3 regions of the Paenibacillus sp. FSL W8-0186 genome follow, and region 1 is predicted to be linked to each of the others. Evidence: riboswitches for the same ligand, from Rfam matches in the RefSeq annotation. Region 1 holds a riboswitch; each other region holds the start of a gene.
The links. A riboswitch is a leader RNA that binds a small molecule or an ion and turns the genes downstream of it on or off. The one in region 1 is predicted to bind thiamine pyrophosphate.

Region 2: it holds a riboswitch for thiamine pyrophosphate, as region 1 does, so the genes downstream of both, MKX50_RS19080 (YkoF family thiamine/hydroxymethylpyrimidine-binding protein) here and tenA (thiaminase II) in region 1, are expected to answer to the same signal.
Region 3: it holds a riboswitch for thiamine pyrophosphate, as region 1 does, so the genes downstream of both, thiE (thiamine phosphate synthase) here and tenA (thiaminase II) in region 1, are expected to answer to the same signal.

The regions. Positions count from the first base shown of each region.
Region 1 is NZ_CP150207.1:1,419,906-1,423,197, forward strand. It holds gene MKX50_RS06085 (SEC-C metal-binding domain-containing protein) at 411-1,583, shown strand; TPP riboswitch at 1,648-1,752, shown strand; gene tenA (thiaminase II) at 1,909-2,598, shown strand; gene thiM (hydroxyethylthiazole kinase) at 2,614-3,292, shown strand, end outside.
Region 2 is NZ_CP150207.1:4,265,984-4,269,275, reverse strand. It holds gene MKX50_RS19085 (ECF transporter S component) at 1-169, opposite strand, end outside; gene MKX50_RS19080 (YkoF family thiamine/hydroxymethylpyrimidine-binding protein) at 172-807, opposite strand; TPP riboswitch at 938-1,051, opposite strand; gene MKX50_RS19075 (SPOR domain-containing protein) at 1,189-2,307, shown strand; gene MKX50_RS19070 (Maf family protein) at 2,481-3,086, shown strand; gene radC (DNA repair protein RadC) at 3,237-3,292, shown strand, end outside.
Region 3 is NZ_CP150207.1:937,144-940,435, forward strand. It holds gene MKX50_RS03930 (ABC transporter permease) at 1-724, shown strand, start outside; gene MKX50_RS03935 (TraB/GumN family protein) at 774-1,979, shown strand; TPP riboswitch at 2,034-2,143, shown strand; gene thiE (thiamine phosphate synthase) at 2,217-2,864, shown strand; gene thiS (sulfur carrier protein ThiS) at 2,842-3,057, shown strand; gene MKX50_RS03950 (thiazole synthase) at 3,062-3,292, shown strand, end outside.

The DNA.
Region 1 (3,292 bases):
TGTTTAACTCGTAATAAATGGATTTATAGCAGTTAGTTCCTGCAGCAAGACAGGGAAATTCGATTTACATGGATTTCTTGTCATTAGAAGAAGGGAAATTGCCAGCAATGGTCTGAATCCATCATTTAAGGTGTAAAAATCCATCTAATTTCCAGAAATAGTTGTCTTATGCTTAATTAGATGCGTCATTTCCATTTAATGTGCTGCGTTTGGTGTTTATGCATCTCAATGCCGATGGTAAACCTAACAACCAAATTATGAATTTTGCTGAGAATCCCTCTCCTAGATGCCATTTATGTGGTAGTATATGTAGTTGAGCCCGAAATAGGAGAATTATCCGGTGGTATAATGATGGTATGAGGCAAAAGGAAATCCAAAGGAAACAAGGAATTGAAAGAGGAGAACTGAACTTGGAAGATTATAATGAAATGCTTGAACAAATGAATATCCAGCATGCGATTATCGGGGAAGTGACGACAAGCCTGCCTGACATTCTTCAAGATTTGACGAAGGTCCGTTTGTCATCGCTTGCTTCGGCCTGCAATTTGCCTGGACGTTCCAAGATGAAAAAGCAAGAATTAATAGAAGCGCTAACAGCATACATGACCGATGCGGAGCATCTGCAATCCGCCCTGCTGATTGTCGGCGGCCTGGAATGGCAATTGTTCGAATCGCTTCTTCGTCAACCTGTTCTGCAGAACAATCTCATTCTAATTGAGCACTACTGGTATTTAATGAACCGTGGGCTAGTATTTACTTATTTCAGCGAGGGTCAGCTTTATGTCGTCCTGCCGGACGAGATTAGAGAAGCCTATGCCAAGCTGGATCACGCAAAATTCCATCAACAACGGGCGAGTGTACAGCTCGTTCATGAGTATATATTAGCTATGACGCACTTATACGGTGTGATCGAACCGGATAAGGTCATTGAAATTTACAATGCGCAGAACAGCGAACAGCTCGATCAGAAACGGTTCAAGGAGCTGCTTGGAGAGTTAACGAGCAGAGAACAGAATTATACGATAGAGGACGGCTTCATCGTCGACGGATATTTGTCTCTAGAGGATTCGCAAGGAGAGCTTAAAGAACTGCTGGCGCAAGTACAAGGCAAGCCTTATTTCATTCCGAAACGCGAAGAACTGCTGAAATATGCCGATGAAGATTACTTCGAGATGACGCCGCAGCTGACAAAGCTGAGAGCATACATCATGAAGGAAATTTCCCGTGATGCGGAAATGATCGACTATCTTATCGACGATATACAGTTAGCCTGCACGATGCAAGCGACTTCGGGAGAGCTGATCCATGAATTCGAGAGAAGAGGCCTGAAATTCCAAAGCATGGAGCAGGCGGATACGGTTATCGCTCTAATGAACGATGTGTACAACCATACAAGACTGTGGATGCACAGAGGTCATACACCTTCTGAGATGAACCGGATTTCCGGAAATGTGGAGCTGAGAGCGGCGCATCGCCAGCTAAGTCCTTTGAACAAAAGCCAGGTGTCCGTCACCAAAATCGGCCGCAACGAACCATGCCCGTGCGGCAGCGGCTTCAAGTACAAAAAATGCTGCGGCAAGTAAAATGAAATGCCAAAAATTTGACAACACTTGTAAAGACAGATACAGTAATAGTGAAAATGAATAGGAAGTCCACTAGGGGAGCCGGCAGCGGCTGAGACAAGATCGTAATCTTGGACCCTTTGAACCTGATCTAGTTCGTACTAGCGTAGGAAAGTGGAGTCGGAATCCGATGCCTGACACTTATTGCAGCTTGCTGCCCGTGTAAAGGTGGCGTTGAATGAGGCCGCTCCATTGATGGAGCGGCCTTTTTGGTATTTTTGCATGTGCGGCATCGTCCCTAACGGCTTCCTGATCATGTTCGCATTATATCCGGAGGTGGGGAACCATGAGTTTTACGCAGGAGCTTCGTCAGAAAGCGGACGGTATCTTTCAGGCTATTTTTGAACACCCTTTTGTGAGAGGAATCGCTAACGGCGACTTGCGGAAGGAGCAGCTCATTCACTACGTCAAGCAGGATCATGAATATTTAACGGCGTATATGCGGATTTATGGCATTGCCATATCCAAATGCTCGAGCCGCGACGAGATCGAAATGTTTAATCAGCAAATCTCTTTTATTCTGAACAGTGAAGTTCATCCGCATAATAACTTCTGTGCGGTTGCCGGAGTCAGCTATGATGAAATGCAGGGTTATGCGCTCGCTCCGGGGGCACATCACTATATCCGCCACATGCTGAACGTGGCCCATGAAGGAAGCCTGGCTGAAATTATGGCGGTGCTGCTGCCGTGTCCGTGGACTTACCTGGAGATCGGGGAGAAGCTGATGAGAGAAGTGCAGCCGACCGAGGCCCATCCATTCTATGAATGGATCCATTTCTATGAGACGCGGACGAATACGACCGCTAAATTCTCCGAGCGTCTGGACAAGTGGGCGGAAATGACAACCGAGCTTGAACGCAAAAAAATGACCGAGCACTATCTATTGAGCTGCCAGCTCGAGTATATGTTCTGGGATATGGCCTATAACGTTCAGGATTGGCCGGTGTCCATGAACACGGCGGAATACGCATTATAAGTGAGGCGGATCATAATGAATACACTGGAAAACGATATAACAGCACTTCTTACAAAGGTTCAGAGAACCAAACCGCTTATTCATAATATGACCAACGTAGTAGTTACCAATTTTACAGCAAACGGGCTATATGCTCTTGGTGCATCTCCCGTCATGGCGTATGCGCCGGAGGAGGTGGCCGATATGGCAAAAATCGCCGGGGCGCTCGTGCTCAATATCGGCACGTTGACGAAGGAGCAGGTCGAGGCGATGATCATTGCCGGAAAATCGGCGAATGAGCATGGCGTACCGGTACTGCTTGACCCGGTTGGGGCAGGGGCAACGGCATTCCGCACGGAATCGGCGCTGCGGATTCTCCGCGAGGTGAAGGTCTCCCTCGTGCGGGGAAATGCGGCGGAAATCGCCAACCTTATCGGCGAGTCGCGTGAAATCAAAGGCGTTGACGCCGGGGATGGCGCCGACAATGAGAACGCCGGACTTGGCCTGCGGGCTTCGCGGCAGCTGAATGCGATCGTAGCGATTACAGGCAAGGAGGATGTTATCTCGGACGGGAGCCTGTGCCGGATCGTTAGCGGCGGGGATGCGCTGCTGACCCAGGTGACGGGAGCAGGCTGCCTGCTGACATCGGTGCTGGGCGCTTTTGCCGCGGTGGAGAAGGATTTGCTGCTGGCGGGTACAGCTGGGCTGGCCTTTT
Region 2 (3,292 bases), 2.8 Mb from region 1:
CCGAAATGATTGAAACGATAAACCATATGCCGAAGATGACCTCATATCCCATCGGACCCATAAAGCCGACAAGCACATTTCCTATCTGCAGGAAAATCAAATAGACGACAGCAAACACGACGGACAGCGAGCTGAGAACGATAATGTCGCGAAGCTTCCAGGTTGACATCCTTATTCCCCCTTCCTCTGCACATGCTCCGGTTTGGCTGACGGGCTGTTGCAGGAGATTGTGGCCGTCATGACTAGATGGGAAGTCTTGGTGCTTGACGTGACAAAGGCATTTTCGAGCGAACGAAACACCTGTTGGGCGGTTCCATCCAAGCGGCTGGCGTAATGAATTCCGCCGGAGAACGTTCCCTCGGCTTCCGCCGCTTTGACCGCATCATAAATGACGTCCATGTAGTGGGCCACCCCCATCGGGTAAAGGGCGAATTGAGCTGCGGTATCAACCGATGTTTTGTTCCCTTCATTCAAACGGACATCGTCCTCAGACATGAAGACATCTCCTTCCGTATCTCCCGGGCAGCCTACGGAAAAGGTTGCGCTAAGAACGACATGCTCACCGCTTTTTGCCGCTTGCAGGAAAATGGATTTCACTACGTCGAACACATGCTCATGGCGGCCGCGCACGCAGGTGCTGACGTCATCGCTTTGAACCCAGACCTTGGACGTATCGGTCTGCTCCAGCGCTCCAAGAATGATCGGAACGAACCGGTCGCTCATCGGAAACAGAGAGAACCGGCAGCCGACGATGCGGCTGGTGCCGCAGGCCGCGGCTTGAATGTTGTGGTTGAATGAATTGGTCATGATGCTTTTCCTCCCCTGGTTCATTTGAATTATTGCTGATAACGACAAAAAAACCGCACCCGAAGAGTGCAGTTATATCGATACAGCCTGTGTCTGCTTAAACATTTTAAAGCAAGCACGCAGCGCTATTTATCGTTTCCCCGCACTTCCCCACGCTAGTATGATCTAGATCGGGTGTAAAGGGTTAACCGTTCCTCAAGCGGGAACGATCTCTCAGCCAGCAAAGGCACCCCTAGTGCATTTTTCCGTGATGCGGTTGTCAATGGTTCCCATTATACAGAGTTCCTTTCAATTGTAAAGCCTTGTTTAAATGAAGTGGTCTATATTCTCGCAAATATTCATATTGTAACGGTAGAAGAGAGGACAAGGAGCGTGCGGATCGTGAACAAGGCAAAGATGACATTCCGGTTCGATGAACATGGGCAGCAAGCGCACAGTGCACAGAAGGCTGGAGATCGCCAGCGGCTGGAGACCGCCCCCGCTTCAGGGCATGACAAGCCGCCCGAGCGATCAGAACAAGAACCGAAGGATACTCCTATAACTTACCGTGCGGTGGAAACGATAGATTATTGGGGAGATCCCTTTACAGACCATACAGGAACAGGGATTGCCCTATTGCCAGAGCATGCCGAGCCAGGCGGCGGTGATTATTATTTTCGCAAAACGCGGACCTCCTGGTGGAAGGTTGCCGGCTCGCTGACCGGCGCGATCGTGACCGGAGCGCTCTTTGGATTCGTCGTTCTGTCCATGTTCGACCAGGAAATGACGGTGCCGATCCCTGGAATTAGCGTGCCGAAGCAGGGGGCGGCCGGAGAAGCAGCCGATATTCCCGTACTTGGCGGTGTCATTACGGAGGAACAGGTTCCGCTCGTACAGGTCGTTCTGCCTTCACAGAGCTATCATTTCCTGCAGTACGGCGTGTTCAGCACAGCGGAAGGCGTTGCCCTGGCCCAGGAACAATTGCGCTCCGCGGGAATTGCCGCCGCGCGGGATACCATGGATGAGAAGCGGGTCTATGCCGGAGTATCCCCGGACCGTGAGGAAGCTAAAATGCTGAGCGGGAGGCTGAAGACAGGCGGCGTTCACCTCATTTTGCATGAAATTGCTTTGCCTGAATCGGCTACGATGGAATATAAAGGGGATGCGGCATCCCTCCAGCAATATTTGGCGCAGAGTGCGGATCTCGCCTATATGCTCAGCTCCTCCTCGGCAGCTCTTCTGGGAGAAGCTTCTCCCGGGCGCCAGAGTCAGGAGGAAATCGGCCGGCTAAGGGAGAGCCACCAGCTGTGGACCAAAAGCGCCGCTGACGTTCGAGGCAAGCTGACGGCAGCCGCAGAGGCTGAAGCAAAGGAGATGGAGAAGGCGATGAACAGCGCGGTTGAGGCGATGGAGGAATTTAACGAGAAGGGCGAGCAAACCATGCTCTGGGAAGTGCAGAACGAAGTGATGCGGTTCATTCTGGCAGAACAAAAGCTGGTCGGAGGCCAAGAAGGGCCGTAAATGAACCATCAAAAGGCAGGGAATTGGAAATAGTTGCCCCTGCCTTTTTTATGTTTGTATTGCCGATCAATTAACCTTATAATAATGAAGTGCAAAGTGTCAAAAAATGGCGAGGTTAACAGCTCTGAACTTATTCGGGCGACAGCCGGGCAAAGGAGCATACGAACTTGGAAATTGCAGCTTCATCATCGCAGTATGTCATATTGGCCTCGACTTCACCGCGCAGACGGGAATTGCTGGCTTCCTTACATATTCCGTTTGCGGTGATTCCAAGCGAAGCGGACGAAACTACGCCGGAGCAATGGGAGCCGGAGCAAATCGTGATGGAGCTTGCGCTGCGCAAGGCCAAGGCTGTTCAGGCAACGCTTGAGCCAGCAGCGCGCGAAGCCGTTATCATCGGCAGCGATACGATTGTCGTCTTGGACGGACAAGTGCTTGGCAAGCCCAAGAATGAAGCGGAGGCAGCTTCCATGCTCCGTTCCCTGCAGGGACGAAGCCACGATGTGTATACTGCCGTGGCCTGCATCGATGTGATTACCGGAAGAACTGAAGTCGAATATCGCCGTACGACCGTTACGATGAGAACCGTAGCCGAGGATGAGATCGCCGCATATGCCAGGACCGGAGAAGGCTTGGACAAAGCGGGCGCTTATGCGATACAAGGACTCGGGTCGATTTTTGTCACGGGAATCGAAGGCTGTTATTTTAACGTGGTTGGACTGCCGCTATCCTTGCTGAGCGAGATGCTGGGCCATTTTGGAATCCATGTGTTGCGGTAATTAAATCCAGCCAAAAATGATGTAACAAATAACTTCATACGTACGTTGTTGTAAGAAAAGGAAGAGATAAAGCATATCCTTCCGCTATGAATTTTGCTGGCGGCCGGTGATCCGGACCCATGCCTAATCATTCGGAAGCGAGGGATATGAATGGATATGCCGCAATATTTGCTGCGGGACATGCCTTTTGAGGAAAGACCCAGAGA
Region 3 (3,292 bases), 480 kb from region 1:
TAAGACGGCGGCGGTCAATTACGTTATTGTATACGGCCTGATCGTTCTGTTCTTCATGACCAATATGATGACAGGCAACATGATTGCTGCAGAGGTAACTTCGGAGAAAAGCTCGCGGATCATGGAGATTCTGGTAACGAGCGTTTCACCGCTGACGCAAATGTTCGGCAAAATTCTAGGCATGTTCCTGGTCGGTCTGCTGCAGATCGCCATCTTCATCGCCGTAGTTGCCATCAACCTTGCATTGCCGTACAATCAGGCATCCTTGACCGAGTTGAATTTGGATTTATCGCAAATGGATCTATCCATTCTGCTTGTTGGACTTATTTTCTATATTCTGGGCTATTTCCTCTATGCAACTTTGTACGCAGCGGTCGGCTCCATTGTCAGCCGCACGGAGGATCTTGGCCAGGCGGTGATGCCGATCACGATGCTTTCTCTGGCAGCATTCTATGTGGCGATGTTTAGCTTATCGTCTCCGAATTCCCTTCTGCTCAAGGTGTGCTCTTACATTCCGTTCGTGTCTCCCGTCACGATCCTGCTGCGGTATGGCGCAGGGGATGCAACGCTGCTGGAGGTAGGGCTGTCTCTGCTGGTCCTTATTGTCGCTATTGTCTTCTTCAGCTGGCTGGCCGCCAAGATTTACCGTACGGGAGTCCTGCTGTACGGCAAGCGTCCGACGATGAAGGAGCTGCGCAAAGCGATGAAGGCGTACAAGATTTAACTCCGTGTGAATTTTAAAAATATCATTGAAAACAAAGGAGAAGATGAACATGAAAAATTGGAAACGATCGCTCTTATCCCTCTTTATTTCTGTAGGCTTGCTTGCTGCGGCGGCCCCGGCTATGGCTGCTCCACAGCCAGCTTCGGTCAAGATCAACAACCAAAACGTTGAATTCGCAACAAATGCGCCTATTGTTGATCAAGGAACTACGATGGTGCCGCTGAGATCAACGCTTCAAGCAATGAATGTTCAATTAAGCGATGTACAGGATAGTACGATTCATGTCGTAATGGACGGCAAGGAGATTGTGCTGAACAGCAGGACAGAGCTGATTAACGGCGAGACGTACGCGCCGATTAGAATCGTCGGCGAAGCGGCAGGTTATAAGGTGCATTGGGATCAGCAATCCCGCACAGTGTTTCTTATCTCCGAAGCAACGGGAGAAGGTGCCCGCGGCTTCATGTGGGAAGTCAAACATGGCGGTAATACGGTCTATCTGGTAGGATCGATGCATATTGCGGACGACAGCTTTTATCCGCTGCGTTCGGAATTCGAGGATGCTTTTGCCGAAGCGGATTATTTGGGGGTAGAAATTGACCTTAGCAAGGCTGCTGATGAAGCCAATCAGAAGCTGATCTTGGATGTGGGAATGTATCAGGACGGTACGACTTTGAAGGATCATGTGTCCAAGGAGACATATGCAAAGCTTCAGGATATTTTGCAGCAGAACGGCCTGGAGCCAAACGCCTTTGATGTCTTCAAGCCATGGGTCGTCGAGAGTACCATCAGCACGCTTAAATCGATGCAGTCAGGTTATGAAGCCTCTGCCGGAATCGACCTGTATTTCATCCAGAAAGCCATAGAACGCAAGCTGCCGGTGTTGGAACTGGAAACCTACGAGTCCCAGCTGAGCATGCTCGACGGGTTCTCCAGCGAATTACAGGAGAAAAACCTAAATACCGCCTTGGACAACTTCGATGTTTCGGCTGAACTTGTGGACGATATGGCCGATATGTGGAAATCAGGGGATGATCAGAAACTGCTTGAGTTCACCGAGAGCATGATCGAGGATCCGGAGTATTACAAAGCGATGCTGACAGACCGGAATATCGTTATGGCCGATAAAATCGATGGATACCTGAAAAGCGACAAGAAAGCGGAATATTTCATTGTGGTTGGCGCCGCGCATTTCGCCGGCAAAGACGGCATCGTTCAGTTGTTGCAGGATAAAGGCTATTCCGTCGTTCGCAAATGAGCGTTCGGATAATCTTGCCAAGGCTATTAAGGTAAGTTATAGTGAAAGTAACTGAATATGGAGTGCGGGTGCTGGATAAAGTCCGGCTGAGATTGGAACCTGATGTTCCGGACCGTTAATCTGATCCAGGTAATGCTGGCGTAGAGAACATATCGAATTTAAAGCCATTCGTGTATTCTCGAATGGCTTTTTTGTGTCCTGCAGCCGGTAAATACAAAACGGAGGTAGAGTTGGCAGATGAGAGATTTTCGTTTGTACGCTATTACCGATGAAAGAAGCCATCCCGGCAGGGAGCTTGCCGAAGTGATGGAGGAGGCTATTCTTGGCGGTGCAGATATCGTGCAGCTTCGGGACAAGCACAGCGATCGGGAAGCCGTGCTGGAGAAGGCAAAGCGGCTTCGCGAATTGACCCGCAGGTATGATGTCCCTTTTATCGTCAACGACTATATTGATATTGCGCTTGAGGTAGATGCGGACGGCATTCATCTGGGCCAGGGCGACACACCGCTTTCCGTGGCCAGGGAGCTGGTCGGCGGCAAAATCATCGGCATTTCCACGCATGCGATCGAGGAGGCGCTGCTGGCAGAACAGCAGGGAGCGGACTATATCGGCGTTGGTCCTGTATATCCGACGGCTACGAAGGCGGGTGCAGCACCAGTAACGCTTTCCTATGTTCGCGAGGTAGCTGAGAAAATTCGCATTCCGTTCGTAGCGATCGGCGGCATCAAGCTGCACAATGCGGATGAAGTGATCGCTGCCGGGGCAACGCGAATCTGCGCGGTGACCGAAATTGTAGGCAATCCGGACGTAAGAGGGACATGCGAGGCTTTTATTCGCAAATTAGAGCAAGGGGGAACGGCTCATGGGAAATACGCACAGCGTTGAGCTGAAGGTGAATGGTGTTATGCAGAGCTTGCAGGCGGGAACCGTTCAGGATGTAATCGCCCATTTCGGCTTGACGGGCAAGCCGGTTATCGTAGAAGCGGACGGTGTGATTTTGACCCCCGAGCAGTGGGTGGATACAACGGTGTCTTCAGGGATGGTCATCGAGCTGGTTCATTTTGTGGGAGGGGGTTAAGCGGATGCGGGATGATGCATTGCGTATCGGCGGCCGCTCGCTGTCGTCGCGGTTCTTTATTGGCACAGGGCTGTTTCCCAACCCGTTCGTACAGAAGGAAGCGATTAAAGCTTCCGGGGCGGAAGTGCTCACGTTTGCTATTCGGCGCATTAATCTCGATGCGGTAGAGGATGATTCCATATTGCAGCATATCGAGGATGGCGCCTTTCAATATTTGCCGAACACATCAGGCGCA